DNA from 3 places in the Nocardioides sp. NBC_00368 genome. Region 3 is predicted to be linked to each of the others. Evidence: riboswitches for the same ligand, from Rfam matches in the RefSeq annotation. Region 3 holds a riboswitch; each other region holds the start of a gene.
The links. Region 3 has a riboswitch for cobalamin ahead of OG984_RS28325 (VWA domain-containing protein). Riboswitches for the same ligand answer to the same signal wherever they lie in the genome.

Region 1 (9,564 bases), 190 kb from region 3:
CCCTCTCTGCGAGGAGCTTGTCGTGCTGACGGCGGGCGAAGTAGCGGTCCAGGACGATCGCGCCGATGATCAGCGCGCCGACGACGGCCTGCTGCCAGAAGTCGGGGATGCCCAGGACCGGGAGCGCCCGGTTGATGGTGGTGAGGAGGTACGCCCCCAGAGCCGCCCCGAGCACGGTGCCGCTGCCGCCGAAGATGGCCACGCCACCGACGACGGCGGCGCCGACGGCCTCGAGCTCGATGCCCAGGCCGACACCGGAGCTGATGGTGCCGTAGCGGGAGACGTACAGGATCCCGGCGAGGCCCGCGAGCGCACCCGAGGTGGCGAACGCCTGCAGGACCCGGCGCTTGTCGCGCAGCCCGTAGAGCGTGGCGGCATCGGGGTCGGAGCCGATCGCGTAGAACTCGCGGCCGACGCGGGTGGAGCGCATCAGATAGATGGCCACGGCCAGCAGCGCGAACGAGATCCACGCCAGGTTGGGGATGAACAGGAACGATCCGGTTCCGAAGTCGAGCAGCCCGGGCGGGATGTCGGAGGCGTTGATCCGGTCGCTGCCGGCCCACTCGAGCATGATCCCGCGGTAGACGTAGAGGGTGCCGAGGGTGATCACCAGCGCCGGCACCTTCGCGAAGGCGACCAGCACCCCGTTGACCAGACCGAGCACGGCGCCCGCGGCGACTGCGATCAGCACGACGAGGATCACCGGGAGCCCGGTGTCGAGGAAGAGCCGACCGGCGAGGTACGCCGTCAGCCCGAGGGTCGACCCGACGCTGAGGTCCACGTTGCGGGTGACGATCACCATCGCCTGGCCGATCGCCAGGCAGACGAGGATCGCCGGGGTCAGGGTGAGGTCGCGCCAGCCGTCGGTGCTGAACAGGAAGTTGGGGTTCACCGCCGTGGTCACCACGAGCAGCAGGATGAAGGCGACGGCGATGCCGGTCTCGCGCTGCTTCAGGAGCCAGGTCAGCCGGCTGGCTGCTCTGTGGCGTGGCTGCGGCGCGGCCGGGGCAGGCGCGTCGAGCGTGGTGGTCATGATGCCTCGCTGACGTTCAGGGTGGTGGAGTGGTGGGCCGTCGCCGCGCGCATGACGGCCTCGGGGGTCGCCTCCTCGCGGCTCAGCTCGGCCGTCTGGTGACCCTCGCTGAGGACGATCACGCGGTCGGCCATCCCGAGCACCTCGGGGAGCTCGGAGGAGATCATCAGGATCCCGAGGCCCTCCTGCGCGAGCGTGGAGAGCAGTCGGTGCACCTCGGACTTGGTGCCGACGTCGATGCCTCGGGTGGGCTCGTCGATGATCAGCACCTTCGGCTGGGTGGAGAGCCACTTGGCCAGGACGACCTTCTGCTGGTTGCCGCCCGAGAGGGTGCCGGCGAGGGTGTCGAGGGTCGCGGCCTTGACCTCGAGCCGGGCGGCCCAGTCGGCGGCCGAGCGGTTCTCGATGCCGGTGCTGATCAGCCCGGTGCGGGCGAGCCGGCCGCTCGTCGGAAGCGTGATGTTGCGCGAGATCGGTGCGTCCAGGACGAGGCCGTGCTGGCGGCGGTCCTCGGGGACGAAGGCCAGTCCCATCTCGATCGCGCGTCGCGGGTCACCCGGCGGGACCGGCCGCCCGTCGAGGGTCACCTCACCGCTCTCGTAGGGGTCGACGCCGAAGATCGCCTGGGCGACCTCGCTGCGCCCGGCACCGACGAGGCCGGCCAGGCCGACGATCTCACCTTCGCGGACGGTGAGGCTGATGTCCTGGAACAGGCCGGTGCGGGTGAGGCCGCTGACCTCGAGCAGGGGCTTGCCGACGGTGGCCTCGAGCTTCGGGTAGAGGTCGGAGACCTCGCGCCCGACCAGTCGCTGGACGATCTCGTCCTCGGTGACCGCGGCGATCGGGTCGGTGGAGATGTAGGCGCCGTCGCGCATCACCGTGATGGTGTCGCACAGCGCGAACACCTCGTCGAAGCGGTGCGAGATGAACACGACGGCGCAGCCCTGGTCGCGCAGCGTGCGCGCCACGGTCATCAGTCGCTCGACCTCGTTGCCCGACAGGGCCGCGGTCGGCTCGTCCATGATCAGGACCTTGGCGTCGAGCGAGAGCGCCTTGGCGATCTCGATCAGCTGCTGGTCGGCGATCGAGAGACCCTCGGTCGGGCGGTCGGGCTCGATCGGCACGCCGAGCCGGGCGAAGAGCTCGATGACCTCGGTGCGCATAGCGGCACGGTCGATCCTGCCCCAGCGGTTGGTCGGCTGGCGTCCCATGAAGATGTTCTCGGTGACCGAGAGGTCGGGGAAGAGGGTCGGCTCCTGGTAGATGACCGCGACGCCGGCCTGCTTGGCCTCGGCGGTGTTGCGGAAGTCGACCTGCTCCCCGGAGAGCAGATAGTCGCCGGCGTCGCGGCGGTAGAGCCCGGCGACGATCTTGACCAGGGTCGACTTCCCGGCTCCGTTCTCCCCCACGAGCGCGTGGATGGATCCGGCCTCGACCCGGAGGCTTCCAGACCGGAGGGCGCGTACGGGGCCGAACGACTTGGCCACGTCCCGCAGCTCCAGTGCGGCGGGTGTGTCCGGCATGGGCAGCTCCTCGAATTGAAAGGTTTCAAGCCTGGTTTACGCTAGTGATGGCAATCACATACGTCAACACTCTTCGGCCGCTAATTTGAGCGAGGTTCGGACTTTGTGGTCAGACCGGCACGACGCCCACCCACATCCAGGCGGGAATCCTGCCGCGTCAGACCGCGTTCAGAGACCCATGCACGCACTCTGGGTATGGGCACATCCGCACGCGTCGTCCCTCAACGGACGGTTGCAGGAGGCGGGCCGGAACGCTCTCGTCGCGACCGGCTGGACCGTCGACGAGATCGACCTCTATCGAGAAGGTTTCAATCCACTTCTGGTGGAACGGGGCGAGGCCGACGTACGCCACCACCAGGACCGCCTGCGGGAGGCAGATCTGCTGGTCGTGCAGTTCCCGCTGTGGTGGTATTCGGTGCCGGCCATCCTCAAGGGCTGGATCGACCGGGTCTTCGAGTCGGGGTTCGCCTTCGACGTACCGGATCCGGAGACCGGCAAGCCGCTCAAGTACGGCAAGGGCGGCCTGGCCGGCAAGCGCGCCCTGACCATCGTCACGGCCGGCGACCGGGCCGCGACCCTGGGCCCGCGCGGGATCAGCGGCCACATCGAGGACGTCCTGTGGCCGCTGCTGCACGGCACGTTCTGGTACACCGGGATGGACCCGCTGCGTCCGCACCTGATCACCGACGCCGACCTCGTCGACGCCGAGGTCATGGCACGGATCGAGGCCGACCTGAGCGTACGTCTCGAGGGCGTGATGACGGAGCCGCGGATCGCCTACCGGCCGATGGTCGAGGAGCAGTACGACCACACGATCAAGCTCCACGACTCGGTTGCGCCCGGGCAGGACGGGCTCAGCGCCCATCGCGAGGGCTGAGGGCGTCACGGCGGCGGGCGGGCGCGCCTGCTACGGTCTTCGGGCCAGCCGCTCGGGACGTAGTCCCGGCACGGGAACCCGGTGAGAGTCCGGGACTGACGCGCAGCGGTGTGGGTGACGGACGGGACACTGTGCCACTGGGCCCTCGGGTCTGGGAAGGCGTCTCGCGCCGGTCGATCCCGAGTCCGAAGACCTGCTGGCCCTGCAGCAGACCGCTGCCGGTCAGCACGGGCGACGCGCACCAGCCCGCGACCCGCTCGAGGACCGACGTGCACCTGTCTCGCACCATCCGACCGACCCTGATCCGAACGGTCGCCGCGAGCGCCGTGCTGGTGCTCGGCGCCGCACTGGTCGGCTGCGGAGCCGGCCAGCCCTCCGGCGCGCAGCAGGCGGCGGCCGACGCCGGCGACGCTGCCGGCTTCCCGTTCACGCTGACCAACTGCGGTCGCGAGATCACCCTCGAGGCGCCACCCGAGCGGGCGGTCTCGCTCAACCAGGGTTCCACCGAGATCCTGCTCTCGCTCGGCCTCGCCGACCGGATGGCCGGCACCGCGGTGTGGACCGACCCGGTGCTCGACTCGCTCGCCGAGGACAACGAGCGCGTCCCCCGGCTCGCTGACGACTGGCCCTCCTACGAGCGCGTACTGGAGGCCGAGCCCGACTTCGTCACCGCCTCCTTCATCAGCACCCTGGGCGAGGGTGGGGTGACCACGCCGGAGGACCTGGAGAAGCTGGGCGTCGGCTCCTACCTCTCCCCCGCCGAGTGCGTCAAGGACAACGAGGGCGACGACGACGGCACCCGTCTCGACCCTCTCGAGATCGAGACGATCTTCCAGGAGATCACCGACCTGGCGCGGATCTTCGGCGTCCCCGACCGCGGCGAGAAGCTGGTCGCCGACCTGTCGCAGCGGCTGGAGGCCGCCCGGACGAAGGCACCCGCCGGCGAGGTGAGCGCGATGTACTGGTTCGCGAACTCCGAGTCGCCCTACCTGGCCGGCTGCTGCGGCGGCCCCGGCATCATCGGCCGCACCCTCGGTGTGGAGAACGTCTTCGACGACACCACCGACGAGTGGCCGCAGATCAACTGGGAGACCGTCGCCGAGCGCAACCCCGACGTCATCGTCCTCGGCGACCTGACCCGCAAGAGCCAGACCGCCGAGACGGCCCGCGCCAAGATCGACTACCTGAAGAGCAACCCGGTCACCGCCCGGATGGACGCGGTCCGCAACGACCGCTTCGTGACGGTCTCCGGCGCCGAGCTCAACCCCTCGATCCGCACCGTCTACGCGGTCGAGAACGTCGCCGACCAGCTGGCCGCCCTCGGCCTCCGCTGATGTCGGCGCGCCGCGTCCCCCGCGCCGGCGTCCTGCTGGCCCTGGCTCCCCTGGTGGTGGTCGCCTCGGTGGCGGGCGCCATCACCGTCGGCCCCTCCGACCTGAGCATCGCCGACGTCTACGGCGTCGTGGCCGACCGGGCCGGGCTCGGGTCCTCCGAGCTGACGCTGCTGCAGCAGAGCATCGTGTGGGACCTGCGGCTGCCGCGTACGTTGCTCGCGGGGATCTGCGGTGCGGGTCTCGCCATCTGCGGGATCATCCTGCAGTCGCTGCTGCGCAACCCGCTCGCCGACCCGTTCGTGCTCGGCATCTCCTCGGGTGCCTCCACCGGCGCGGTCTCGATCGTCGTCCTCGGCGTCGGCTCGGGCGCGATCGGGCTCTCCACCGGGGCGTTCGCCGGTGCGCTCGCCTCGTTCGCCCTGGTGCTGCTGCTCGCCTCGCTCGCCGGCGGCACCACCGACCGGCTCATCCTGGCCGGCATCGCGGCGACCCAGCTCTTCTCGGCGCTCACCTCGTTCATCGTGTTCACCGCAGCCGATGCCGAGCAGACCCGCGGGGTGCTGTTCTGGCTGCTCGGGTCGCTCTCCTCGGCCAGCTGGACCGACGTACTCGTGTGCGGGGTGATCGTGCTCGGCGGGCTGCTCTGCTGCGTCGTCGGCGCCGGCTGGCTGGACGCGTTCGCGTTCGGCAACGACGCGGCGGCCTCGCTCGGCGTCGACGTCGCGCGCATCCGGGCGGTGCTGCTGGTGCTGACGGCGCTGATGACGGCCGTCATCGTCGCGACCTCGGGCGCGATCGGATTCGTCGGGCTGGTCCTCCCCCACCTGGCCCGCGCCCTGGTCGGGGTCGGGCACCGGCTGCTGCTCCCGGCCACCGCGCTGCTCGGCGCGATCTTCCTGATCTGGGTCGACACCGCGGCCCGGACCGTGATCGACCCCGAAGAGCTCCCCGTCGGGGTGGCGACCGCGCTGGTCGGGGTGCCGGCCTTCGCGCTGGTGCTGATGAGGGCGCGGCGATGACCGCGCTCGAGGCCGGCCGGGTCAGCTGGGCTCCCCGCGGCCGACTCGTCGTCGACGACGTGTCCCTCCAGGTCGAGGACGGCGCCACCGTCGGCCTGCTCGGGCCCAACGGGTCCGGGAAGTCCTCGCTGATCCGGATCCTGGCCGGGCTCCGGCCGCCGGACTCGGGCGACGTCCTGCTCGACGGCAGCCCGCTCGGCGGCATGTCCCGGCGCCGCCTCGCGCGCCGGCTCGCCGTCGTCGAGCAGGAGCCCGCGACCAGCCAGGACCTCCGCGTACGCGACGTCGTCGCCCTCGGCCGGATCCCGCACCGCCCGGCCTGGGCGCCCGACAGCGCCCAGGACCGCGCCGTCATCGAGGAGGCCGCCGCCCATGCTGGGATCGCCGACCGCCTCGAGCAGCGCTTCTCGACCCTGTCGGGCGGCGAGCGGCAGCGTACGCAGATCGCCCGGGCGCTCGCCCAGGAGCCGGACATCCTGCTCCTGGACGAGCCGACGAACCACCTCGACGTACGTCACCAGCTGGCGCTGCTCGCACTGGTCCGCCGGATGCCCACGACCTGCCTCGTCGCCCTGCACGACCTCAACCTCGCCGCCGCCTACTGCGACCAGGTCTTCGTGCTCGCCGAGGGCCGCGTCGTGGCCGGAGGCCCGCCCGCCGAGGTGCTGACCGAGTCGCTCATCGCCGAGGTCTACGGAGTCCGCGCCCGGGTGCACCACGACGAGGGCGTCGTCATCCGCTTCCTCGGCCCGGTCACCGCCTAGAGCTGGGAGTCGTAGACGCGTACGTAGTCCACGACCATGCGCTGCGGGAACTGGGTCGTGCCGTCGGGGTTGCCGGGCCAGTTGCCGCCGACCGCGACGTTGAGGATGAAGAAGAACGGCTGGTCGAAGACCCAGGGGTTGGCCCCGGTGCTGGCCGTGGTGAAGGTCTGGTAGGCGACCCCGTCGACGGACCAGGTGATCGAGCCGGGCCGCCAGTCGATGGCGAAGGTGTGGAAGGTGTCGGCGAAGGACCAGCCCTGCGGGTGCATGTACTGCCCGGTGATGCCGTTGCCGCCGGAGTAGCCCGGGCCGTGCAGGGTGCCATGGACGAGGTGGGGCTCGTAGCCGACGTTCTCCATGATGTCGATCTCACCGGCGTTGGGCCACGGCGTGTTCGGGAACTGGCCGCCCAGCATCCAGAACGCCGGCCAGATGCCCTGCCCGCGCGGGATCTGGATGCGCGCCTCGAGCCGTCCGAACTTCGGCTGGACCTTGCCCTTGGTGGTGAGGCGGGCCGAGGTGTAGCCGCCACCGCTCTGCCGGGCGGTGATGACCAGGTTGCCGTTGCCGTCGAGGGCGGAGTTGTCGCGGGAGTCGGTGTAGGTCTGCAGCTCGTTGTTGCCCCAGCCACCCCCGCCCGTCTCGTGGTTCCAGTTGGCGGGGTTGGGCGCGCTGCCGGCGGGCCCGTCGAACTCGTCGGACCAGGTCAGGGCGGCGGCCTCCACCTCTCCGGCCCGGGACGCGCCGGCCTCCGGGTCGGGCACCGCGGCCGGCGCGGCCAACGGGGCGACCAGGACGAGGGCCAGGGCTGCGGTCATGGTGAGTGTGGTGCGGATGGTGCGGATCCTCGAGCTACGCATCGAACGCTCCTTCATGGGGGTTAACTGTAAAGCGACCTTACAGTTATTCGCCGCCCTCTGGAACGGAAACGCCGGGCGACGTCCGGTCACCGCCAGTAGGCGCTCGATGCGCTCTAATGGGTCACCGGAGCGGGGCCATCGGGGGCCCTGCGGGTGAGGTGATCGCAATGGCACGGGATCCGTACAGGCCACGGACGCCGATCATCGGCATGGTGATGGTGTTCCTCGCGTTGGCGATCGTCGGGGTGACGGCCTACCTGCATCTGGGCTGGTGGTCGCTGATCGGCTACGCGGCCGCGGCGGTCATCGCCGTGGTCGGCGGCTGGCTGCTGTTCAAGGACGTGCCCGAGCCACCCCACTCCGGACCTGGAGCGAGCCGATGACCGACACCGACGACCAGACCATCGACCCGGCCGGCCACCAGGCGGTCGGCCTGACGGACGAGGACGAGGGCTACCACAAGAGCCTCAGCCCGCGGCAGCTGCAGATGATCGCGATCGGCGGCGCCATCGGCACCGGCCTGTTCCTGGGCGCGGGCGGCCGCCTGCACGAGGCAGGGCCCGGCCTGTTCCTCGTCTACGCCTTCTGCGGCGTCTTCGTCTTCCTCATCCTGCGCGCGCTCGGCGAGCTCGTGCTGCACCGACCGTCGTCGGGGTCGTTCGTCTCCTACGCGCGTGAGTTCCTGGGTGAGCCGGCCGCGTTCGCCGCCGGCTGGATGTACTTCCTGAACTGGGCGATGACCTCGATCGTCGACGTCACGGCGATCGCGACGTACGTGCACTTCTGGGGCACCTTCGAGGTCGTCCCGCAATGGGTGATCGCGCTCGTCGCGCTCGCCGTCGTGCTCTCGATGAACCTGATCTCGGTGAAGCTCTTCGGCGAGCTGGAGTTCTGGGCAGCGCTGATCAAGGTGGTCGCGCTGCTGGGCTTCCTGGTGCTGGGGATGATCGTGCTCGCCGGTCGCGAGGAGCTGAACGGCCAGGAGACCGGTATCGGCATGGTCCTCGACAACGGCGGGCTCTTCCCGGTCGGCGCGCTCCCGCTGGTCATCGTCGTGTCCGGCGTCGTCTTCGCGTACGCCGCGGTCGAGCTCGTCGGCACCGCCGCCGGTGAGACCGCCGAGCCGGCGAAGGTCATGCCCCGCGCGATCAACTCGGTGATCGCCCGGATCGCGGTCTTCTACGTCGGCTCGCTCGTGCTGCTGGCGCTGCTGCTGCCCTACACGACCTATCGGGCCGACGAGAGCCCGTTCGTGACGTTCTTCGACCAGCTCGGGATCGCGAACTCCGGCACGATCATGAACCTCGTCGTGCTGACCGCGGCACTGTCCTCGCTCAACGCCGGCCTCTACTCGACCGGCCGGATCCTGCGCTCGATGGCGATGAGCGGGAGCGCGCCGGCCTTCACCGCCCGGATGTCGAGGAACGGGGTGCCGTTCGGCGGGATCCTGCTCACCGGCAGCATCACCCTCCTCGGCGTCGGCCTCAATGCGGTCGTCCCCGGGCAGGCGTTCGAGATCGTGCTGAACATGTCGGCGCTCGGCATCATCGCGTCCTGGGCGACCATCGTGATCTGCCAGATCCAGCTCTACCGGCGGTGGAAGAAGGGTCTGATGTACCGGCCCGACTTCCGGCTGTGGGGCTCGCCGTGGACCGGATACGCGACCCTGGTGTTCCTCGCGGTCGTCCTCGTCCTGATGGGCTTCGACTACCCGATCGGCACCTGGACGGTCGCCACCCTCGCCATCATCATCCCGGCGCTGATGATCGGCTGGCGCCTCGTCCGTGACCGCGTCCGGCAGATCGCTCTCGAGCGCGAGGGCCACACCGGCGCGATCCCGATCAGGGCCGAGCGCCCGATCGCCGAAGAGGCGACGGGCGGCGGCCCCCGCGACGACGAGGGGCCCGACAGCCGGGCCTGATCAGGCCACGGGGCCCTCGCCCAGGGTCACGGTGGCGGTGTGCGCCTCGCCGGCGGCATCGGTCCAGCCGACCGAGATCCGGTCACCCGGTTCGTGGTTCCCGAGAACCGAGGTGATGTCGTCGATGCTCGCCACGGCGGTGCCGTCGACGGAGGTGATCGTGCTGCCCTCGGCGATCCCGCCCGCCTCGGCGGCACCGTCCTCGACGACACCGACGACCAGTGTCGACCTGG
Region 2 (9,564 bases), 2.8 Mb from region 3:
GGTGGGCTCGTCGAGCACGACCACCCGCGGGTGGGTGGTGAGCACCGAGCCGATCGCGACGCGCTGCTGCTGCCCGCCCGAGAGCGTACGCAGCGACCGCTGCCGCAGCTCGGCGATGCCGAGCAGGTCGAGGGTCTCCTCGACCCGGCGCCGCATGGTCGCCGGCGGGAGGCCGAGCTGCTCCATCCCGTAGGCCAGCTCCTCCTCGACGGTGTCGGTGACGAAGCCGGCCACCGGGTCCTGCCCGACGTAGCCGATGATCCCGGCGCGCTCGCGCGGCGGCGTACGGATGATCGAGGCGCCGTCCAGCAGCAGGTCACCCTCCAGCGTGCCGCCGGAGAAGCGGGGCACCAGGCCGGCGATGACGCCGAGCAGGGTCGACTTCCCGGAGCCGGTCGGGCCGGAGACGAGCAGCAGCTCGCCCTCCTCGATGGTGAGATCGACGTCCTTGAGCACGTGCTCGGAGGAGTCGGGCGGGGTGAACGTGATCCCTCGCAGCTCGATCATGCGGCGGTCTCCTCCTCGACGAGTGATGCCGGAATCGGCGCGGCGACCGCTGGAACCAGCCCGACCAGCACTCCTGACATGGCCGTCAGCGTGACCCCGGGCGCGGTGCTCACCCCGGGGAAGGCCACCGGGACCTGCGACCGCGCGACCCACCAGCCCACGACCGCGACCAGCACACCGCTCAGCGCCACCACGATCTCCGGCCAGCGCCACCGGTCCGGCCGGTAGACGGTTCGTGAGACCCGGCGACCGGCCAACCTCAGCCCGATGGCCGCGGCCCCGACGCCGAGCACCAGCATGCTGGTCGCCAGCCAGCCCGGCGTGGTCCCGTCCAGCACCGCGTAGACGCCGGCACAGAGCCCGACGAGCGAGACCAGCATGAGCACCGAGGTGACCCGCCTGGTGGCGACCGGGACCCCGGCCGTACGTCCGTAGCCGCGCGTGTCCATGCCGGCCGCGAGCGCCATCGACCGCTCCAGCGCGTCCTCGAGCACCGGGACCAGGAAGCGGCGCAGCCGCTTGACCCTCCCGGTCGCCCCTGCCCGTAGCCGCTGTGCGGCGCGGACCCGCTGCACCGACTCGGCCAGCTGCGGCAGCACGGTCACCGCGACGACGACCGCGGTCCCGATCTCGTAGAGCGCCGGCGGCAGCGACCGCAGCAGTCGTTTCGGGTTGGCCAGCGCGTTGGCCGCACCGACGCAGATCACGATCACGCCGAGCCGCATGCCGTCGTAGAGGCCGGCCAGCAGCGCCTCGCGGGTGAGCGGCCCGAGCAGCCGGATCCCCAGCACCCATTCGGGAAGCGGGATCTCGGGCAGGTCGATGAGCACGTGACCCGGCACGGCACCCAGGAGCACCCGGAAGAGCACCCGGGTGGCGACGATGAACAGGGCGAGGCCGACGTAGAGCCGGAACGCCTTCGCCCACGGCTGCTCCCCGCGGCGGGCCGCGACCACGACCGAGACCACCCCCACCAGCAGCAGGAGCAGCAGCGGGTTGGTGGTGAAGGAGGCGTACGCAGCCAGGCCGATCGCCCACACCCACCAGGCCACGGGGTGCAGATCACGGGGCAGGCGCGCGACCGCTGCCTCACGAAGCACAGTGCTCATCGCCGACGCCACCACACGACACCGGCGACGGAGAAGAGGGCGAGGATCCCGGCCGGAGCGACCCAGCCGGGCAGCTGCCGGGGCTCGGAGGGCGAGTCCTCCGGAGATAACTCCGGCGACGGGCTTGAGGGCGCCCCCACAGCATCCCCAAGTTCCGTCGCCGGAGCGGTAACGACATCGTCGTCTATCCACGTGAACGCAACACCCTGCCCGGAGGTCACGCTGATTTCGGTAACATTTCTGGAGGCGTAGCTCCAGGCCCCGGATTCGTCGGTGACCCACAGCGACCAGTAGGCGTCGGCGGGCGGCATCTGGGCGCAGCCGGCGGTCTTCGGCCGGCCGTCGACCCGGCAGACGACGCTGGGCATCGAGGTCACGTAGGTGAGCGGATGCCCCGCCTTCTCGAAGAGGTCGGCACCGGTGTCGCCCTCCTCGGGCCGGACGCAGGCGATCTCGGGGTCGCCGCCCAGGGCGTTGGGCTCGACGACGACGGTGACGTCGTCGCACGCCTCCGCGGCAGAAGCTGGAGCCGGGGTGAGGACGGGTGCGGTGGCCCCGGCGAGGATCGCCAGGGCCACCATCGCGGACCGTAGGCTCAGCACGCGCTCTTCGTGGTCGCGTCCTTGGGCAGGAAGACGAGGGACGGCAGCGCCTGCGCGGCCGCGAGGCGGTACATCCCCTCGGACTCCTTGGCCAGCCCCTTGGTGTTGCCCTCGGTCAGGGCGGCGTCGTCGTAGGCCACCGCGCCGACGTCGTCACCGCAGGTCACGACGTGCTCGGAGACCCAGGTCGCGGCCTTCTCGGCAGCATCGGTCTCACCGGCGCGGCCGAACGCCCACCCGGCCAGGCCGGTGGTGTTGGAGTTGGCGACGTTGCCGGTCGCCGCCTTGAACGAACCGTCCTCGGCCTGGGTCTCCTTCAGCCACTCGACGCCCGCCTCGACGGCCTTCTCGGCCTCGGGAGAGGCGACCGAGGACAGCGCGATCAGCGCGAACGCGGTGGCGTCGGCGTCCGGAGCCGCCTTCGGGTCACCGTCGCAGGTCTGGTCGGCGGCCGCGGGGTCAGCCGTGAAGGTGACCCGGAACCAGCCCTCCTCGCACTGCTGCCCGGCCAGGAACTCCGCGGCGGCCGTGGCCTCCTTGCTCTCCGCGTTGCTCAGCGCCCAGACCGCGTACGACTGCCCGATGGTGTTGGAGTAGTCGGCCGCCTCCTTGTTCTTGGGGTCGAGCTCGTCGGCGATGCGGCCGTTCTCGGCGACGGTGCCCTCGAGCTGCTTCAGCAGACCGGGGTCGGAGGCATCGATGTTCTGCTGGAGGACGAGCGCCTTCGCGGTGGCCCCGGCCGAGGTCACGGTGCCGAACCCGGGCGAGGTGTAGGCCTTCTTGTTCGTCATCACGGCCGCGGCGATCGTGGCGATCTCCTCGTCGTAGCCACCGACCTCGGCCAGCGCGATCCCGATGTCGGCGCTGAGCCCGAAGTCGTCGGTGCCGTACTGCGCGTTGCGGGCCACACCCTTCGGCGCCTGGGCGACGAGCCAGTCGGCCACGGAGGTCGACACCTTCGCGTCGTAGGTGGGCTTCTCCCCCTCCTCGACGGCCTTCTCGCCGCAGCCGGCGAGCGAGGTGAGGGCGAGGGCGGCGGCGATGCCACCGAGGACGGTCTTCTTCATGGTTCCTTCCGCGCTGTTCGTCGGGAAGGCCAAGGGCCGACCCGCTGCTTTCCACGACAGCGTCAGGTCAGTACGCGTCCGTCGGCAGGTGCTCCGGCTCGCTCAGGACCCTCGATGTCCCGGGCCTACGGTTGCGGGTCAGCGCCGGGATTCGACCGGCTTCCCCCACCACGGCGTGTGTTGATTGAGGCTCTGCTTGATTCGGGGGTCATCTTATGCCGGGTCGGCCCTGCTTGCGGGATCGCCGTCGAGGAGTCACTCTGTCCCCATGCGCCACAGGATTCTCGGCCTTGTCGCAACCTTGATCTCGGCCACCCTTCTCTCCCTCTGCCCGGCCACGACGGCAGTCGCGGCCCCGGCTCGGGCCTCGGTCACGTACGCCGATCTGGTTGCCATGTTCGGCGACAAGGTCGGGAACAAGAAGACCGTCGAGACCGGGCTGCCGACCCTCAACCGCGCCATGTCCGACGCCCGGATCACGACCCCCTACCGGCAGGCGGCCTACCTCACCACGCTCGCCAACGAGAGCTCCTTCCACCACGACGCCAAGGGCCCCCACGACAAGCGGAAGTACGCCGGCCGCGGCTACATCCAGCTGACCGGCGAGGCCAACTACACCGACGCCGGCGCCTACTTCGGGATCGACCTGCGTCGTCGCCCCGAGCTGGCCCGCTCGCTGGACCACAGCGCGCCGATCTCGCGGTGGTACTGGACCGTCGCCCGCGACATCAACCCGCTCGCCGACGCCCTCGAGATGGGCAAGGTCAACGCGGCGATCGGCTATCCCCCCAACAAGGAGGAGGACGCCGAGCGCTGCCGCGACTTCAAGGCCGCGCTGAGGCACCTCAACGGGTCGGTGCCCAAGGGGATCAAGTGCGCCCGCCCGAAGCCGAAGAAGGCAGAGGACCAGGACCGCACCGCGGACGCGTCCTAGTAGGCGTACGTCACTTCTTGCTGTTGCGCTTGTCGCTGACCGCGATCGCCGAGGTGCCCTCGTCCTTGAGCTCGAAGAGGTCGATCGCCTTGATGAGCTTGGTCCAGGTGGCGTACCCGTAGTTGCGCGGGTCCTCGGAGGACTGGTTGCGGATGCGGGAGACGACCGTGCCGACCAGGGCCCAGCCGTCGTCGTCGGCGGCCGCGGCGATGGAGTTGCGCAGCAGCTGGATCAGCCGGGCGTTGCGCTTCAGCACCTGTCCCGTGGTCGCCGAGGAGGACGGCTTGCGGGCGGGCGTGGCACCGGCCTCGGAGTCGGCGTCGGTCTCCTCCTCGGAGCCGCCGAGCTTCTCGACCACGGTGAACCGGGTGCAGGCGCTCTTGAACGGCGCCGGGGTCTTCTCCCGGCCGTAGCCGTAGACCGCGCGGCCCTTCTCGCGCAGGTAGTGCACCAGCGGGGTGAAATCGGAGTCGGAGGAGACCAGTGCAAACGCGTCCGGGATCGCCGCGTGCAGCAGCTCCACGGCGTCGATGGCGAGCGCCATGTCGGAGGCGTTCTTGTGGGCGGTCAGGTCGAACTGCTGCATCGGCCGGATGGCCGCATCGTGCAGCTCCTCGATCCAGCCCTTGAGCTCGGGCTTGGTCCAGTTCCCGTAGGCCCGCCGGATGGTCACCTCGCCGTACTCGGCCAGGTCGTTCAGGATCGCGTCGATCTTGGCCGCGGGGGCGTTGTCGGCGTCGATGAGCAGGGCGATGCGGAAGGGCTCGGTCACGCCGGACAGTCTGCCAGTGCCACCCACCGCCGAGTCGGCTCATCCTGACCAAAACCACCGCCGAGTCGGCGCGTCATGACGCGCCGACTCGGCGGATTCTGTTGTCAGGACGAGCCGACTCGGCGTGGGATCAGGAGAGCTTCTCCAGGATCAGCTCGCGCACGCGCTTGGCGTCGGCCTTGCCGCCGGTCGCCTTCATGACGGCGCCGATGAGCGCACCGGCCGCGGCCTGGTTGCCGCCGCGGATCTTCTCCGCGACAGCAGGCTGGGCGTCGATCGCCTCATCGACGGCCGCACCGAGCGCGCCGTCGTCGGAGACGACGGCGAGGCCGCGGGCGTCGATGATCTCGGAGACCGTGCCCTCACCTGCGAGCAGCCCCTCGAACACCTGGCGAGCGAGCTTGTCGGTCAGCGAACCGCCGTCGACCAGCTTCTGCACCTCCGCGACCTGGGCCGGGGTGACCCCGACCTCGGCCAGCTCGACGCCGCGGTCGTTGGCGGCCCGGGAGAGCTCCGCCATCCACCACTTGCGCGCGGCCTGGGCGGAGGCGCCCTCGGCGACGGTCGCCTCGATCAGCGTCATCGCACCGGCGGCCCACACGTCACGCATCTCCAGGTCGGAGTAGCCCCACTCGGCCTGCAGCCGCGCCCGCTTCTCAGCCGGCGGCTCGGGCAGCGTGCCACGCAGCTCCTCGACCCATTCGCGGCTCGGCGCGACCGGGACGAGATCCGGCTCGGGGAAGTAGCGGTAGTCGTCGGCGTCGGACTTCGGCCGTCCGGCCGAGGTGGTGCCGGTGTCCTCGTGGAAGTGGCGGGTCTCCTGGAAGATCGCCTCCCCCGCGTCGAGGATCCCGGCGTGGCGCGACATCTCGAAACGTACGGCCCGCTCGACCGAGCGCAGCGAGTTCACGTTCTTCGTCTCCGTGCGGGTGCCCAGCTTGTCCGAACCCTTCGGGGACAGCGACAGGTTGACGTCGCAGCGCATCGAGCCCTGGTCCATGCGTACGTCGGAGACGCCCAGCCCCAGCAGGATCTCGCGCAGCGCCGCGACGTAGGCCTTGGCCACCAGCGGCGCCTTGGCACCGGTGCCGAGGATCGGGCGGGTGACGATCTCGATCAGGGGGATGCCGGCGCGGTTGTAGTCGACCAGCGAGTAGTCGGCGCCGTGGATACGGCCGGTCGAGCCACCGATGTGGGTGGTCTTGCCGGTGTCCTCCTCCATGTGGGCGCGCTCGATCTCGACGCGGAAGGTCTCCCCCTCGACCTCGACGTCGAGGTAGCCGTCGTAGACGATCGGCTCGTCGTACTGCGAGGTCTGGAAGTTCTTCGGCATGTCCGGGTAGAAGTAGTTCTTCCGGGCGAACCGGCACCATTCCGCGATCGAGCCGTTGAGCGCGAGCCCGATCCGGATCGCGCTCTCCACCGCCTTGGCGTTCACGACCGGCATCGAGCCGGGCAGGCCGAGGCAGGTCGGGCACACCTGGGAGTTGGGCTCGCCGCCGAAGGTCGCCGGGCATCCGCAGAACATCTTGGTGTTGGTGTTGAGCTCGACGTGGACCTCCAGGCCCATCGCCGGGTCGTAGCGCTCCAGCACCTCGTCGAACGCGACAAGAGTCTCGCTCATCGGGCCACCTCCAGCTTGTCGATCGAGAGCACCGGACCGATGGCGGCCTCGAGGGCGGCACCGACGCGGTAGAGACGGGCGTCCTCCAGGACCGGCGCCAGGAGCTGTACGCCGACGGGCAACCCGTCCGCGTCGGAGACCCCGGCCGGGATGGAGATGCCGGGCGTACCGGCCAGGTTGGCCGGAATGGTGGCCAGGTCCTGCATGTACATCGCGAGCGGGTCGTCGAGCTTCGCACCCAGCGGGAACGCCGTCGACGGGGACGTCGGCGAGACCAGCACGTCGACCTGCTCGAAGGCCTTCTTGAAGTCCTCGATGATCAGCGTGCGGATCTTCTGCGCCTGGCCGTAGTAGGCGTCGTAGTAGCCGCTGCTCAGCGCGTAGGTGCCCAGGATGATGCGGCGCTTGACCTCGTCGCCGAAGCCTGCGTCACGCGAGGCCTTCATCACGTCCTCGGCGCTCGGGTCGCCGTCGGGGGTGACCCGCAGGCCGTAGCGCATCGCGTCGAACTTGGCCAGGTTGGAGGAGCACTCCGCCGGCAGGATCAGGTAGTAGGCCGCCATCGCGTGCTCGAAGCTCGGCGTGGAGACCTCGACGACGTCGGCGCCCAGCTTGGTGAGCAGGTCGACCGACTCGTTGAACTTGGCCATCACGTCGGGCGCCCAGCCCTCGCCGGCCAGCTCCTTGATGACGCCGACCTTGACGCCCTTCAGGTCGCCGGTCGCGCCCGCACGGGCGGCGTCGACGAGCCCGGTCACCGGGGTCGTGGTGGAGGTGGAGTCGAGCGGGTCGTGGCCGCCGATGAGCTCGTGCAGCAGGGCGCTGTCGAGGACCGTGCGGGTCACCGGACCGACCTGGTCCAGCGAGTTGGCCAGGGCGACCAGGCCGTAGCGGGAGACGGAGCCGTAGGTCGGCTTCACGCCGACCGTGCCGGTGACGGCACCCGGCTGACGGATCGAGCCACCGGTGTCGGTGCCGAGCGCGAGCGGCGCCTCGAAGGCGGCGACGGCGGCGGCCGAGCCACCACCGGAGCCGCCGGGGATCCGGTCGAGCTTCCACGGGTTCTTCGTCGGACCGTACGCCGAGTGCTCGGTCGAGGAGCCCATCGCGAACTCGTCCATGTTGGTCTTGCCCAGGATCGGCAGACCGGCCGCCTTGATCTTCTTGACCACGGTCGCGTCGTAGGGCGGGATCCAGCCCTCGAGGATCTTGGAGCCGCAGGTCGTCGGCAGGCCGGTGGTGGTCAGCACGTCCTTGACCGCGATCGGTACGCCGTCGAGAGCGTGCAGCGCGTCGCCGTTGGCCCGGCGCGCGTCGGAGGCGGCAGCCTGGGACAGCGCACCCTCGGCGTCGATGTGCAGGAAGGCGTGGACGTCGCCGTCGACCGCCGCGATGCGGTCGAGGTGGGCCTGGGTCAGCTCGACCGAGGTGGTCTCGCCGGCGGCGAGCGCGTCGATCAGCTCGGCGGCGGTCTTCTCGATGAGAGTCACTGCTCGTCCCCCAGGATCCTCGGCACGGCGAAGCGCTGCTCCTCGACGCTCGGCGCACCGGAGAGCGCCTGCTCCGGCGTCAGACCGGGCACGACGACGTCCTCACGGAAGACGTTGGTCAGCGGAAGCGGGTGGGAGGTGGCAGGCACGTCGTCGCCGGCAAGCCCCTGGATCGAGGCGACGGACTCGAGGATCACCTGCAGCTGCGGGGCAAGGTGATCGAGCTCGGCGTCGCTGAGGTCGATGCGGGCGAGGTCGGCCAGGTGCGCGACCTCGTCGCGGGTGATTTCTGGCATGCCGCACATCCTAGGCGGCGGGAGCCCCAACTCTCACCTCGGTAAGGCCCACGCCGGACCGGAGCTCGACACACATACAACCGATCGGTGGCCTCACCGCGTCCTCAACCCTGACAATCGGCTCGAGAGATCGGATGGATCGATGGCGAGACCCCCAACCCAGGAGCAGTTCGACGAGTTCGCCCAGGTCGCCTGGCCGCGGCTCTATCGTTCCGCCTACCTGCTCGTCGGGGACCATGCCAGTGCGGAGGACCTGGTCCAGACGGCGCTGGCGAAGACCTACGGCAACTGGGGCCGGGTACGCACGCTCGAGGCCGCCCCCGCCTATGCCCGGCAGGTCCTGTTCAACACCGCGATGAGCTGGTTCCGGAAGGCATCGTGGAACCGCGAGCGGCCCACCGAGGTCCTTCCCGACCTGGCTCACGAGAACGATCCGACCACCCGCTCGGTGCTGCTCGACGCGGTCGCCGCGCTGCCTCCGCGCCAGCGCGCCGTCGTGGTCCTCCGCTTCTACGAGGATCTCGACGTACGCCGCACCGCAGACCTCCTCGGCTGCTCGGAGGGCACGGTGAAGAGCCAGACCTCCTTCGCGCTCGACAAGCTCCGCACCATCCTCGGCGACCCGACTCTCACCCTGGAGGCGACCCAGTGACCGACAACGACCTGCGTACGCTGCTCCGCGACGCCGCCGACGAGGTCGCCGTGCCTCGTCTGGCCACCGACGAGCTCCACCTCCGCACCCGCGCCGTCCGCCGGCGCCGGCGCGCCCGCTGGGTCGCCGGTGCGGCGGCCCTGACGATGGCCGGCGCGCTCGGGACGTACGTCCTGGGCGGGGCGCTCGGCGACGACGGTCCCCACATCGCCGCGGCCGAGGGGAACCCCCGGGGCTGGGCGGTCGCGGAGGGCAACAGCGTCCACTTCGGCGACGGGAGCGTGGTGACGTACGGCGGCCGCGTGAACGACCTGCGCTACACCTCGGTCGGCCTGCTGGCCCGGAGCACGCAGTCGAACGCGCGTCTCTCGCTGATCACGACGGCCGGCGTCCAACCGCTCGACCTCGGTGACGTGAGCGACCGGCTGATCGGCACCGACCCCGACTCGCCCTACGTCTCCTGGACCGTCGACGACGGTGACGGCTGGCTGGTGCGCGTCGTCGACCTCGG
Region 3 (9,564 bases):
GGTCTGCCGCGGCTGCTGCTGCGGCACCGAGCGGAAGTCGCCCGGGGTGGACCACGCGGCCGTGCTCACGACACTGAACGCGGCGGCCGGGGAGTCGGCGACCGTACGTGTCGCCGACTGCCTCGGCCCGTGCGAACGTGCCGACGTCGTGGTCGTCGGCCCCTCACCCGAGGGGCGGCAGCGTGGGGCCCGGCCGGTCTGGGTCGCCCGGGCCGGCTCGGAGCGGGTCGCCGGCGCGTTGGCCGAGTGGACCCGCGCCGGCGGGCCGGGCATCGCCGACGCGCCGCCCGCGGTCATGGCCCGGGCGTTTCGTCACGGCCGCTGAGCGACCGCCGCGTACGCCGCCGCAGCCACGGCCGCGCCGGTGCCGACCCTGCGGGCCAGGGTGGTGGCGCTGACGACGTCGGCGGGGGTCGCGGCACGGCCGTCACCCATCACCGCGCGATGCTCGACCCGGTTGCCGTAATAGCGGTTGGTGCCGCCGAGGCGGACGTCGAGGGCGCCGGCGAAGGAGGCCTCGACGACACCGGCGTTCGGGCTCGGGTGCTGCGCGGCGTCGCGGCGCCAGGCCTGCCAGGCCTGTTTCGCCCGGGACGGAGCCGCGGCCAGGGTGAGCAGGCCGGACAGGCGCGAGCCGGGGAGGTTGAGCAGGTCGTCGAGGCGGGCGCTGGCCCAGCCGAAGTGCTCGTAGCGCTCGTTGTGGTGGCCGACCATCGCGTCCAGGGTGTTGGCGGCGCGGTAGCCGAGGAGTCCGGGTACGCCGGCGACGGCTCCCCACACCAGCGGCGCGACCACCGCGTCGGAGGTGTTCTCCGCGACGCTCTCGACCACGGCCCGGGAGACCTCGGAGGCGTCGAGCTCGGCGGTGTCGCGGCCGACGAGGTGGGTGAGCCGCTGCCGCGCGGCGGGAAGGTCGTCGCGGTCGAGATGCTCGTGGACCGCCAACGCCTCCCGCTCCAGCGAGCGGCCGCCGAGGACCGCCCAGGTCGCGGCCGCGGTGATCAGGGTCCTCCCGCCCCGGCCGGGTGCGGCGCGCTCAGCAGCTGCTCCTAGGACCACCGCTCCCCCGACGAGAGCGGCCGTGTGAAGCACGCCTCGGGCGCGGTCGTCCGCGTACCAGGCCCGTTCGGCCCGCATCGCCACGGTGCCGAAGCCTGCGACCGGGTGGTAGCGCCGCGGGTCGCCGAGGAGACGGTCGAGCGCGAAGCCGGCCAGCAGCCCGATCGCCCGCGGGCTCACCGGTCTGCCCTGGTCCGGCGCAGGGCGGCCAGGAGCCGGTCTGTCGGCTCCTCGGGGCGCACCGCGATCCGCACCCAGTCCGGGCCGAGCCCGGGGAAGGTGTCGGCGCGGCGTACGGCGATCCCCTGGTCGCGCAGGGTCTCCCGGACTCCGACGCCGGGGCGGGCCAGGACGAAGGAGGCGGCCGAGGGGACGTACTCGATCTCCAGCTCGCGCAGGCCCGCCTCGAGATGGTCGCGCCAGGTGGCGATCCGCTCGGCGCGCTCGCGGGCCTCGGCGCTCGCGCGCTCGGTGGCGCAGGCGAGCATCGCGGCGGCGGCGGTGGCCGAGACCGACCACGGGGTACGTACGGCCTCGAGGTCGCCGATCGCGGCGGGGTCGCCGACGACGTAGCCCGCGCGTACGCCCGGGATGGACCAGTGCTTCGTCAGGCTCCGGATCACCAGCAGGCCCTCGGTCCGCTCACCGGTGAGCGTCTCGGGTTCGCCGGGAACCGCGTCCATGAACGCCTCGTCGACCACGACCAGGCGCCCGGGGCGAAGGAGCTCGCGGAGGGTGTCGGTGGGATGGAGTACGCCGGTGGGGTTGGTCGGGTTGCCGACGACGACCAGGTCCGCGTCGCCGGGCACCGTCGCCGGGTCCAGCGCGAACCCGTCCTCGGCGCGGAGGCGGACCTCGGTGACCGTGCGGCCGGCCTGCTCCAGCGCCGCGTGGGGCTCTGTGAACTGCGGATGGACCACGACGGGCTTCCGCCACTTCCTCGCTCTCGCGACCAGCGTGAATGCTTCTGCCGCCCCTGCCGTCGGGAGCACCTCGGCACGCTCACGGCCATGATGCTTGGCCAGCGCCGCCCGCGCCGGCTCCTCGTCGGGGTAGGCGGCCGGTGCGAGCGAGTCGTGGAGTGCCTGGTCCAGCCACTCCGGTCGCGGGTCCGGGTAGACGTTCACCGCGAAGTCGAGCAGCCCGTCGCCCACCTCGACGTCGCCGTGGTGCCGCAGCGGGTCCGCAACCTTGCCGTCCCAGCCGCTGGTCGCGCCTGTGTTGGTCTCGACACGACGTCGTTCGTCCCTCACGACGTCGGCTCGACCAGCGGGGTCGGCTCGGCCAGTCACCGAACGAGCGGCGAAGGCACGCGATGCTTCGGCGAAGCGGCGGGCGAGGTGCGGATGGCCGGCCCAGTGCACGTGGAGGTAGGACGCGTGGACGGTGTCGCTGCTGAAGCCGGTCGGCGCGCCGTCGACGGTCCACGCCGCCTGGGTCCCGGCCGGGGGCGAGGTGGTGGTGCGGTGGAACTCGTGGCCGGTGACCTGCTCGCCGGCCCGGGTGAGCAGGGAGTCGGAGGCGGCGACCGCGACCGGGTAGCGCAGGGTGAGCCGTTCGCTCATCGCGGCGTGGGCGGGGATGGCGCCGGCCATCGGGACCTCGTCGAGCGACTCGGCCAGGTAGAGGAGTCCGGCGCACTCGGCGACGGTCGGGATCCCGGCCTGGACGGCGGCCTTCAGGTCTCGGAGCAGGCTCGTGTTCGCGGCCAGCTCGGCGGCGTACACCTCCGGGAACCCGCCGCCGAGGTAGATCCCCCTGGTGTCCTCGGGGAGCGCGGGATCGGTGAGCGGGTCGAAGGGGCGTACGTCGCAGCCTGCCGCCTCCAGGAGCTCCTCGGTCTCGGGGTAGCGGAACGTGAACGCCCTGCCGCCCGCGACGGCCACCACCGGGCGATCACTCTGGTCCTCGACTGTGTCGTCTCCGCGCAGCTCCTCCAGCGGATCCCAGGGATCATCGTCGAGGTCCGGCGCTGAGCGAGCGACGTCCAGGAGCGCCGAGAGGTCGAGGTGAGCGGCCACCTGCTCCCCCAGCCGCTCGATCAGCGCGACCGACTCGTCCCGCTCGGCGACGGGGACGAGACCCAGGTGACGCGACGGGGAGGCGAGCGACTCGTCCCGCGGGAGCATGCCGAGCACCGGCAGGCCGACCTGGTCCAGCGCTCGCCGGATCTCATCGGCGTTGCGCCCGGGAGAGCATCGGTTGAGGACGACTCCCCCGATGCGTACGGACGGGTCGAAGGCCGCCATGCCCGCCGCGATCGCGGCAGCGGACCGGGACATCCGGGCGACGTCGAGGACCAGGACGACGGGCGAGGAGGTCAGGCCGGCGACGTGCGCGGTGGAGGCGAAGCCGTCGGTGCCGAGGCGGCCGTCGTAGAGGCCCATGACGCCCTCGATGACCGCGACGTCCGCCCCGGCGGCGCCGTGGAGCAGCAGCGGTACGACCCGCTCGACGCCGACGAGGTGTGGGTCGAGGTTGCGGCCTGGGCGTCCGGTGGCGAGCGCGTGGTAGCCCGGGTCGATGTAGTCAGGGCCGACCTTGTGACCGCTCACGGCGGTCCCGGAGGCACGCAGCGCCGCCATCAGCCCGGTTGCGATCGTCGTCTTCCCCGAGCCCGTCGAGGGAGCCGCGACCACCAGCCTGGGCAGGGTCACCATTCGATGCCCTTCTGGCCCTTCTGGCCGGCGTCCATGGGGTGCTTGATCTTGGTCATCTCGGTAACCAGGTCGGCGACCTCGAGCACGGCGGGATCGGCGTCACGGCCGGTGATCACGACGTGCTGGCGCCCGGGGCGCTCGGAGAGCACCGACGCCACCTCCTCGGCGGAGACCCAACCCCACTTGATCGGGTAGGTGAACTCGTCGAGGACGAGGAGGTCGTAGCGCTCCTCGGCCAGGCACCGCTTGATCTCGGCCCAGCCCTCGGCGGCGGCCGCAGCGTGGTCCTCGGCCTCACCCTGCTTGCGCGACCAGGACCAGCCGGAGCCCATCTTGTGCCAGTCGACCGGTCCACCCTCGCCGGTCTCCTCGTGCAGCTTGCCGAGGCGCTCGAGCACGGTCTGCTCGCCGATGCGCCACTTGGCCGACTTCACGAACTGGAAGACCCCGATCCGCCAGCCCTGGTTCCAGCCGCGCAGTGCGAGTCCGAAGGCGGCGGTCGACTTGCCCTTGCCGGGACCGGTGTGGACCATCACCAGCGGCCGGTTGCGGCGCTGGCGGGTGGTGAGCCCGTCGTCGGGTACGTTCAGCGGCTGTCCCTTCGGCATCAGGCAGCGCCCCTTCCCATGGTGGATCCGGTGAACCCGTGGACGGCCGACGTCAGCGCCTCGGCGCTCACCTCGGCGACCGGGACGTGCTCGGCACCGAGGTGCTCGGCCAGCCGGCGAGCCAGCCCGAGCCGCATCGGCCCGCTCTCGGAGTCAATGACGACGGTGGTGACGCCCAGACCGGCGACGTACGCGGCGGCCTGCTGCGAGCGCCGCACGGCGTCCTTGCCGTGGGTCTGCGCAGCTTTTCGGGACGAGTTGGCGCGACCGTCGGTGACGACCACGAGCAGCGGCCGCAGATCGGGGTCACGCAGATGCTCGCGCTGCAGCACCCGGGCGGCCTCGAGGAGGCCTTCGGCCAGCGGCGTACGTCCTCCGGCGGGCACCTCGTCCAGACGTGCCGCCGCGAGGTCGACCGACCCGGTCGGCGGGAGCACGAGCTCGGCACCCTCGCCGCGGAAGGTGATCATCCCGACCTTGTCGCGGCGCCGGTAGGCGTCGAGGAGCAGGGAGAGGACCGCCGCCTTCACCTGCGCCATCCGCTTGCGCGCGGCCATCGACCCGGACGCGTCCACGCAGAAGAGCACCAGGTTGGCCTCGCGGCCCTCGCGGACCGCGGTGCGGAGGTCCTCGAGCCGGAGCTCGACCTTGGCCGAGGTGCGCGGCCGGGCGGCCTGCTTGCCCGCGGCGGCCTTGAGCGTCTCGACGAGGTGGAGCGAGCCGCGGGTGCTGGTGTTCGCGCCGATCCGGCGGCCGCTGCTGCCGATCGCCTTGCTCCGGCCGCCGGTGCGGCCGGTGCCCAGGCCGGTGACGGTCAGCAGGCGGGGGCGGTAGGCCGGGGCGGCCGCGGTGACCGACTCGGGTGCGGGAGCGGAGGGCGTGGGCGGCGCCTCGGGGTGGTCGTCCGCGGAATCGGCTGTGTTGGTCTCGGCACCGTCTCGCTGGCGCTCGTCGGGTTCGACCGACGGGGGTTCCGCGTCGGTCGAACCGTCGCCGCTGGGCGGAGCCGGATCGTGCCCGTCCTCCGGCCCGTTCTGAGGCCCGTCCTCGGGCCCGCCCTCCGGAGGCTCCGGCGGCAGCTCCTCGTCGCCGAGGATGCGGTCGAGGAGGTCCTCGTCGAGGCCGGGAGCGTCGAAGGGGTTGCGACGGCGGCGATGCGGGAGAGCCAGGAGCGCGGCCCGGCGGATGTCTTCGCGGGTGACCTCGGAGCGCCCGGCCCAGGCCGCGTGCGCGACGGCGGTGCGGGCGGTGACGATGTCGGCGCGCAGCCCGTCGACCTCGAAGGCCGCGCAGACCTCGGCGATCTTGAGCAGCCCCGGCGCGGTGAGCCGGACCTTCCCGACCAGCGCGCGGGCGGCCGAGATCCGGGCGGTCAGGTCGCGCTCGGCGGCGACATAGCGCTCGACGAACGCGGGAGAGTCCATGTCGAAGGCCATCCGGCGGCGTACGACCTCGGCGCGGAGCGCGGGGTCCCGGGGCGCGGCGACCTCGACGGTGAGCCCGAAGCGGTCCAGCAGCTGCGGACGCAGCTCGCCCTCCTCGGGGTTCATCGTGCCGATCAGCACGAACCGCGCGGCGTGCTCGACCGAGACCCCGTCACGCTCGACCGAGACCCGGCCCATCGCGGCCGCGTCCAGCAGCAGGTCGACCAGGTGGTCGTGGAGCAGGTTGACCTCGTCGACGTACAGCAGGCCGCGGTGGGCCCGGGCGAGCAGCCCGGGCTCGAACTCGACCGCACCGCGCGACAGCGCGCTCTCCAGGTGGAGCGAGCCGACGACCCGGTCCTCGGTGGCGCCCACCGGAAGCTCGACCAGCCGCACCGGCCGGCTCTCCACGACGGCAGCGGACCCGAACGGCCCGTCCGGCGACTCCGCGGACGGGTCGGCGGGGTCGATCGAGAACCGGTCCCCGGCGTAGACCGAGATCGAGGGCAGCACGGCCGCCAGGCCGCGTACGGCCGTCGACTTCGCGGTCCCCTTCTCGCCACGGACCAGCACCCCGCCGATCTCCGGGGAGATCGTGGTGAGCACGAGCGCGAGGCCCATGTCGTCGAGCCCTGTGGCTGAGTCGGCCTGACAGCCGAGAACGGCAGAAAATGGGTAGTGCACCGGCATGAGAGGCTCCCGCTCCCTATCGCGTTGGATGGATGGACGCGGGGCCGGTCTTCGGACTTGCCGAGTCCCCCGTGTGGGGCTCGGTTCACCGCAGCGGGCCTGTGCCGGAATCTCACCGGCTTCCCAGATTCTCCCGTCCCACCGTCCCCACCGTCTCCGGTGGCTGGGCAGTCGGGGCACCTCGCGCCTGTGCGGTCACTGTAGCGTCTGGCCTCATGATCGTCGTGGTGGGCATCGGTGCCGGAGGTTGGGACGAGATCCCCGTACGTCACCAGCAGCTGATCCGGGAGGCCGCGACCCTCCTCGGCGGCAAGCGTCATCTCGACCTCGTCCCTGACGTCCCCGGCCAACGGCGCGAGCCCTGGCCCTCGCCGCTTCGCGATGGCCTTCCGGCGCTGCTCGAGTCGCTCCCGGCGGACGCGCCCGTCGTCGCGCTGGCCTCCGGCGATCCGCTGGTCTCCGGCATCGGGACGACCCTGATCGACCTGCTCGGCACAGCGAACGTACGGATCGAGCCGGCCGTCTCCTCCGTCGCCCTCGCCCGCGCCCGGATGGGCTGGCCGGCGGAGTCGTGCGTGGCGGTGAGCCTGGTCGGCCGCGACGTGTCGCTGCTCGCCCGCGAGCTCGCTCCCGGCCGCCGGATCCTGGCGCTGTCCTCCGACGAATCGACCCCTGCCTCGATCGCGAACCTCCTGGTCAAGAGCGGCTTCGGAGGGTCTGCGCTGACCGTGCTGGGCGAGCTCGGGGCGGAGACCGAGAGCGCGCGGGCCGGGACGGCCTCGACCTGGACGGGCGAGTCGCCACGGCTCAACATCGTGGCGATCGAGTGCGTCGGGGCGCCGCTGTTCGGCTGGGCGGCCGGTCTACCCGACGACGCCTTCGAGAACGACGGCCAGCTGACCAAGCGCGACCTGCGCGCCTCCGCCCTGGCTCGCCTGGCACCGACCCCCGGCGAGCACCTGTGGGACGTCGGCGCCGGTGCCGGATCGGTCGGGATCGAGTGGATGCGGGCACACCCTTCCTGCGCCACGACGGCCGTCGAGGCCAGCCCCGAGCGGGCCGCCCGGATCGCCCGCAACGCGGCCCGTCTCGGCGTGCCGGGCCTCGCCGTCATCGAGGGCCGCGCCCCCGACGCCCTGGCCGGCCTCCGCTCCCCCGACGCGATCTTCATCGGCGGCGGCGCGACCCGCCCCGGCGTCCTCGACACCTGCCTCGCCGCCCTCCGCCCCGGCGGGCGCATCGTGGTCCACGGGGTCACCCTGGAGACCGAGCAGCTCCTCGCAGGGCTCTACAAAGATCGCGGCGGCGAACTCACCCGCATCGCCGTCGAGACCACCGCCCCGATCGGGTCCTTCACCGGCTGGGCGCCTGCGCGCACCGTCACGCAATGGGCCTACACGGCCAACACATCCTGATCCCTCGCCCGGCCCCCGCTCGGCCCCTCGCCGGTCCTGGTGAACAGGTGCTGCCACCGTGCTTTTGATAGAGGAAACTGGCTTGTGAATCGTTCACAAGCCAGTTTCCTCTATCAAAAGCACGAGCCGACCACTGTCGCTGCCGCTGCCCGACCGGTATGCACCTGACTGGTATGCGATGGACGCCCCCGTGGTCCCGACCTAGCGTCGTCGCATGCTGATCACCACGCAGCAAGCTTGTGAGCGCCTCGCGAAAGTCCATCTCCTCGGCCGCAACCAGGCGCTGCGCATCCTGCAGTCAGGACTCGCCGGCCCACGCACGCGAGTCGGCTCGGCATACCGATACGACAGCGACGCGATCGAGCGGCTCCTCGCCCGGCCGCGCAGCACCGACGAGGCTCTCGACCGGCATCGGCCGTTCATCGCGCGCATCGGCCGCGCCAGACACTTCGATCCCGACGCCACGTGGGAGGAACAGCGCGCGGATGTCGCGACGGGGTGGTACCTGCCCTCGCTCGCCTACCAACAGATGCGCCCACGACTCCCGGTACCGTTCCTGGCGACGCTCGGCGCCTGGGTGGTCTTCGGCGCGGAGATCACCGGCTATGAGAGGTCGCTTCACCCCGCCGTCGAACCACGCGAGCAGCCACCTGATCAGCCGCAATCCAAGCGCCCACAGAACCGGCGCCTCCCACCGGCCAGCCTTGTCCTCGGCCGTCCGGGCGACTGGTTCTCGGAGTTCGAGGACACCTGGCTGCCGATCGAGAACGGCGCTACCTGGACTCTGTGGGGTGCCCTCAACTCGACCCCGCCACGCGCCGACCCCCGCAGCATGTACTACCAGGACCAACTGGAGGAGGAGCGCTTCCTCAAGCGCCTCTACTCGACCGGTCGACACCGGGCCCTCGCCCGCACCCTAGAAGGTCTCGTCGTGGACGACCGTGGAGAGCGGTGAGCGGTGGCGCCAGCCGAAGCGCTCCAGGTCGGGGACGTCGGGGAGGTCGGCGACGGTGCCGACGCAGAGCCAGGCGACCGGACGTACGCCCGCGGGCATCCCGACCAGGTCGCGCAGGAACTCCTCGCGGTAGAAGCTGACCCAGCCGACGCCGAGGCCCTCGGCGGTGGCGGCGAGCCAGAGGTTCTGGATGGCGCAGACGACCGAGTAGAGGCCGGCGTCGGCGATGGCGTGGCGGCCGAGGACGTTGGGGCCGCCGCGGCTCGGGTCGTAGCCGACCACGATGCCCAGACCGGACTCGCGGATGCCCTCGATCTTGATCCGGGAGAAGGTCTCGGCCCGCTCGCCGGACAGGGTGGCGGCGAAGGTATCCCGCTCGGTCGCGACGTGGGAGTGGAAGCGCTCGAGGCGGTCGGCGTCGCGTACGAGCACGAAGTCCCACGGCTGCGACATCCCGACGCTCGGGGCGGCGTGGGCGGCGGACAGGACGCGCTCGAGGACATCCGGAGACACCGGCTCGCCGGTGAACTCCGCACGGGTGTCCCGACGACGGTTGATGGCGTCGTAGAGGTCCATCAGGCACCCCCCGACCCGGTGGTCGAGCTTGTCGAGACCCGCGGGCGAGCCGCGTCGTAGAGGAACGACTCTCCGCCGTCGCGGGCCAGCGCGGGTCCGGCGAGGATGACGGCGGCCTGGCGCAGGCCCGCGTCCTCGACCGCGTCGGCGATCGTCGACACGGTCCCCCGCAGCACC

Region 1: linked by a shared signal. The riboswitch ahead of OG984_RS29255 (ABC transporter substrate-binding protein) and the one ahead of OG984_RS28325 (VWA domain-containing protein) in region 3 are both predicted to bind cobalamin.
Region 2: linked by a shared signal. The riboswitch ahead of OG984_RS12215 (prenyltransferase/squalene oxidase repeat-containing protein) and the one ahead of OG984_RS28325 (VWA domain-containing protein) in region 3 are both predicted to bind cobalamin.

The regions. Positions count from the first base shown of each region.
Region 1 covers NZ_CP107970.1:6,111,668-6,121,231, reverse strand. Annotated here, with positions in the region: gene OG984_RS29270 (ABC transporter permease) at 1-1,033, opposite strand, end outside; gene OG984_RS29265 (sugar ABC transporter ATP-binding protein) at 1,030-2,556, opposite strand; gene OG984_RS29260 (NAD(P)H-dependent oxidoreductase) at 2,735-3,433, shown strand; cobalamin riboswitch at 3,462-3,648, shown strand; gene OG984_RS29255 (ABC transporter substrate-binding protein) at 3,703-4,767, shown strand; gene OG984_RS29250 (FecCD family ABC transporter permease) at 4,767-5,786, shown strand; gene OG984_RS29245 (ABC transporter ATP-binding protein) at 5,783-6,550, shown strand; gene OG984_RS29240 (glycoside hydrolase family 16 protein) at 6,547-7,410, opposite strand; gene OG984_RS29235 (hypothetical protein) at 7,578-7,793, shown strand; gene OG984_RS29230 (amino acid permease) at 7,790-9,331, shown strand; gene OG984_RS29225 (S1C family serine protease) at 9,332-9,564, opposite strand, start outside.
Region 2 covers NZ_CP107970.1:2,567,525-2,577,088, forward strand. Annotated here, with positions in the region: gene OG984_RS12200 (ABC transporter ATP-binding protein) at 1-507, opposite strand, end outside; gene OG984_RS12205 (energy-coupling factor transporter transmembrane component T) at 504-1,616, opposite strand; gene OG984_RS12210 (hypothetical protein) at 1,613-2,218, opposite strand; gene OG984_RS12215 (prenyltransferase/squalene oxidase repeat-containing protein) at 2,212-3,285, opposite strand; cobalamin riboswitch at 3,352-3,473, opposite strand; gene OG984_RS12220 (glycoside hydrolase family 19 protein) at 3,554-4,219, shown strand; gene OG984_RS12225 (NYN domain-containing protein) at 4,230-4,991, opposite strand; gene gatB (Asp-tRNA(Asn)/Glu-tRNA(Gln) amidotransferase subunit GatB) at 5,122-6,615, opposite strand; gene gatA (Asp-tRNA(Asn)/Glu-tRNA(Gln) amidotransferase subunit GatA) at 6,612-8,105, opposite strand; gene gatC (Asp-tRNA(Asn)/Glu-tRNA(Gln) amidotransferase subunit GatC) at 8,102-8,401, opposite strand; gene OG984_RS12245 (SigE family RNA polymerase sigma factor) at 8,544-9,053, shown strand; gene OG984_RS12250 (hypothetical protein) at 9,050-9,564, shown strand, end outside.
Region 3 covers NZ_CP107970.1:5,921,722-5,931,285, reverse strand. Annotated here, with positions in the region: gene OG984_RS28345 ((2Fe-2S) ferredoxin domain-containing protein) at 1-325, shown strand, start outside; gene OG984_RS28340 (cobalamin biosynthesis protein) at 313-1,239, opposite strand; gene OG984_RS28335 (cobyrinate a,c-diamide synthase) at 1,236-3,719, opposite strand; gene cobO (cob(I)yrinic acid a,c-diamide adenosyltransferase) at 3,713-4,327, opposite strand; gene OG984_RS28325 (VWA domain-containing protein) at 4,327-6,441, opposite strand; cobalamin riboswitch at 6,467-6,606, opposite strand; gene cbiE (precorrin-6y C5,15-methyltransferase (decarboxylating) subunit CbiE) at 6,657-7,856, shown strand; gene OG984_RS28315 (hypothetical protein) at 8,071-8,811, shown strand; gene bluB (5,6-dimethylbenzimidazole synthase) at 8,773-9,387, opposite strand; gene cobM (precorrin-4 C(11)-methyltransferase) at 9,387-9,564, opposite strand, start outside.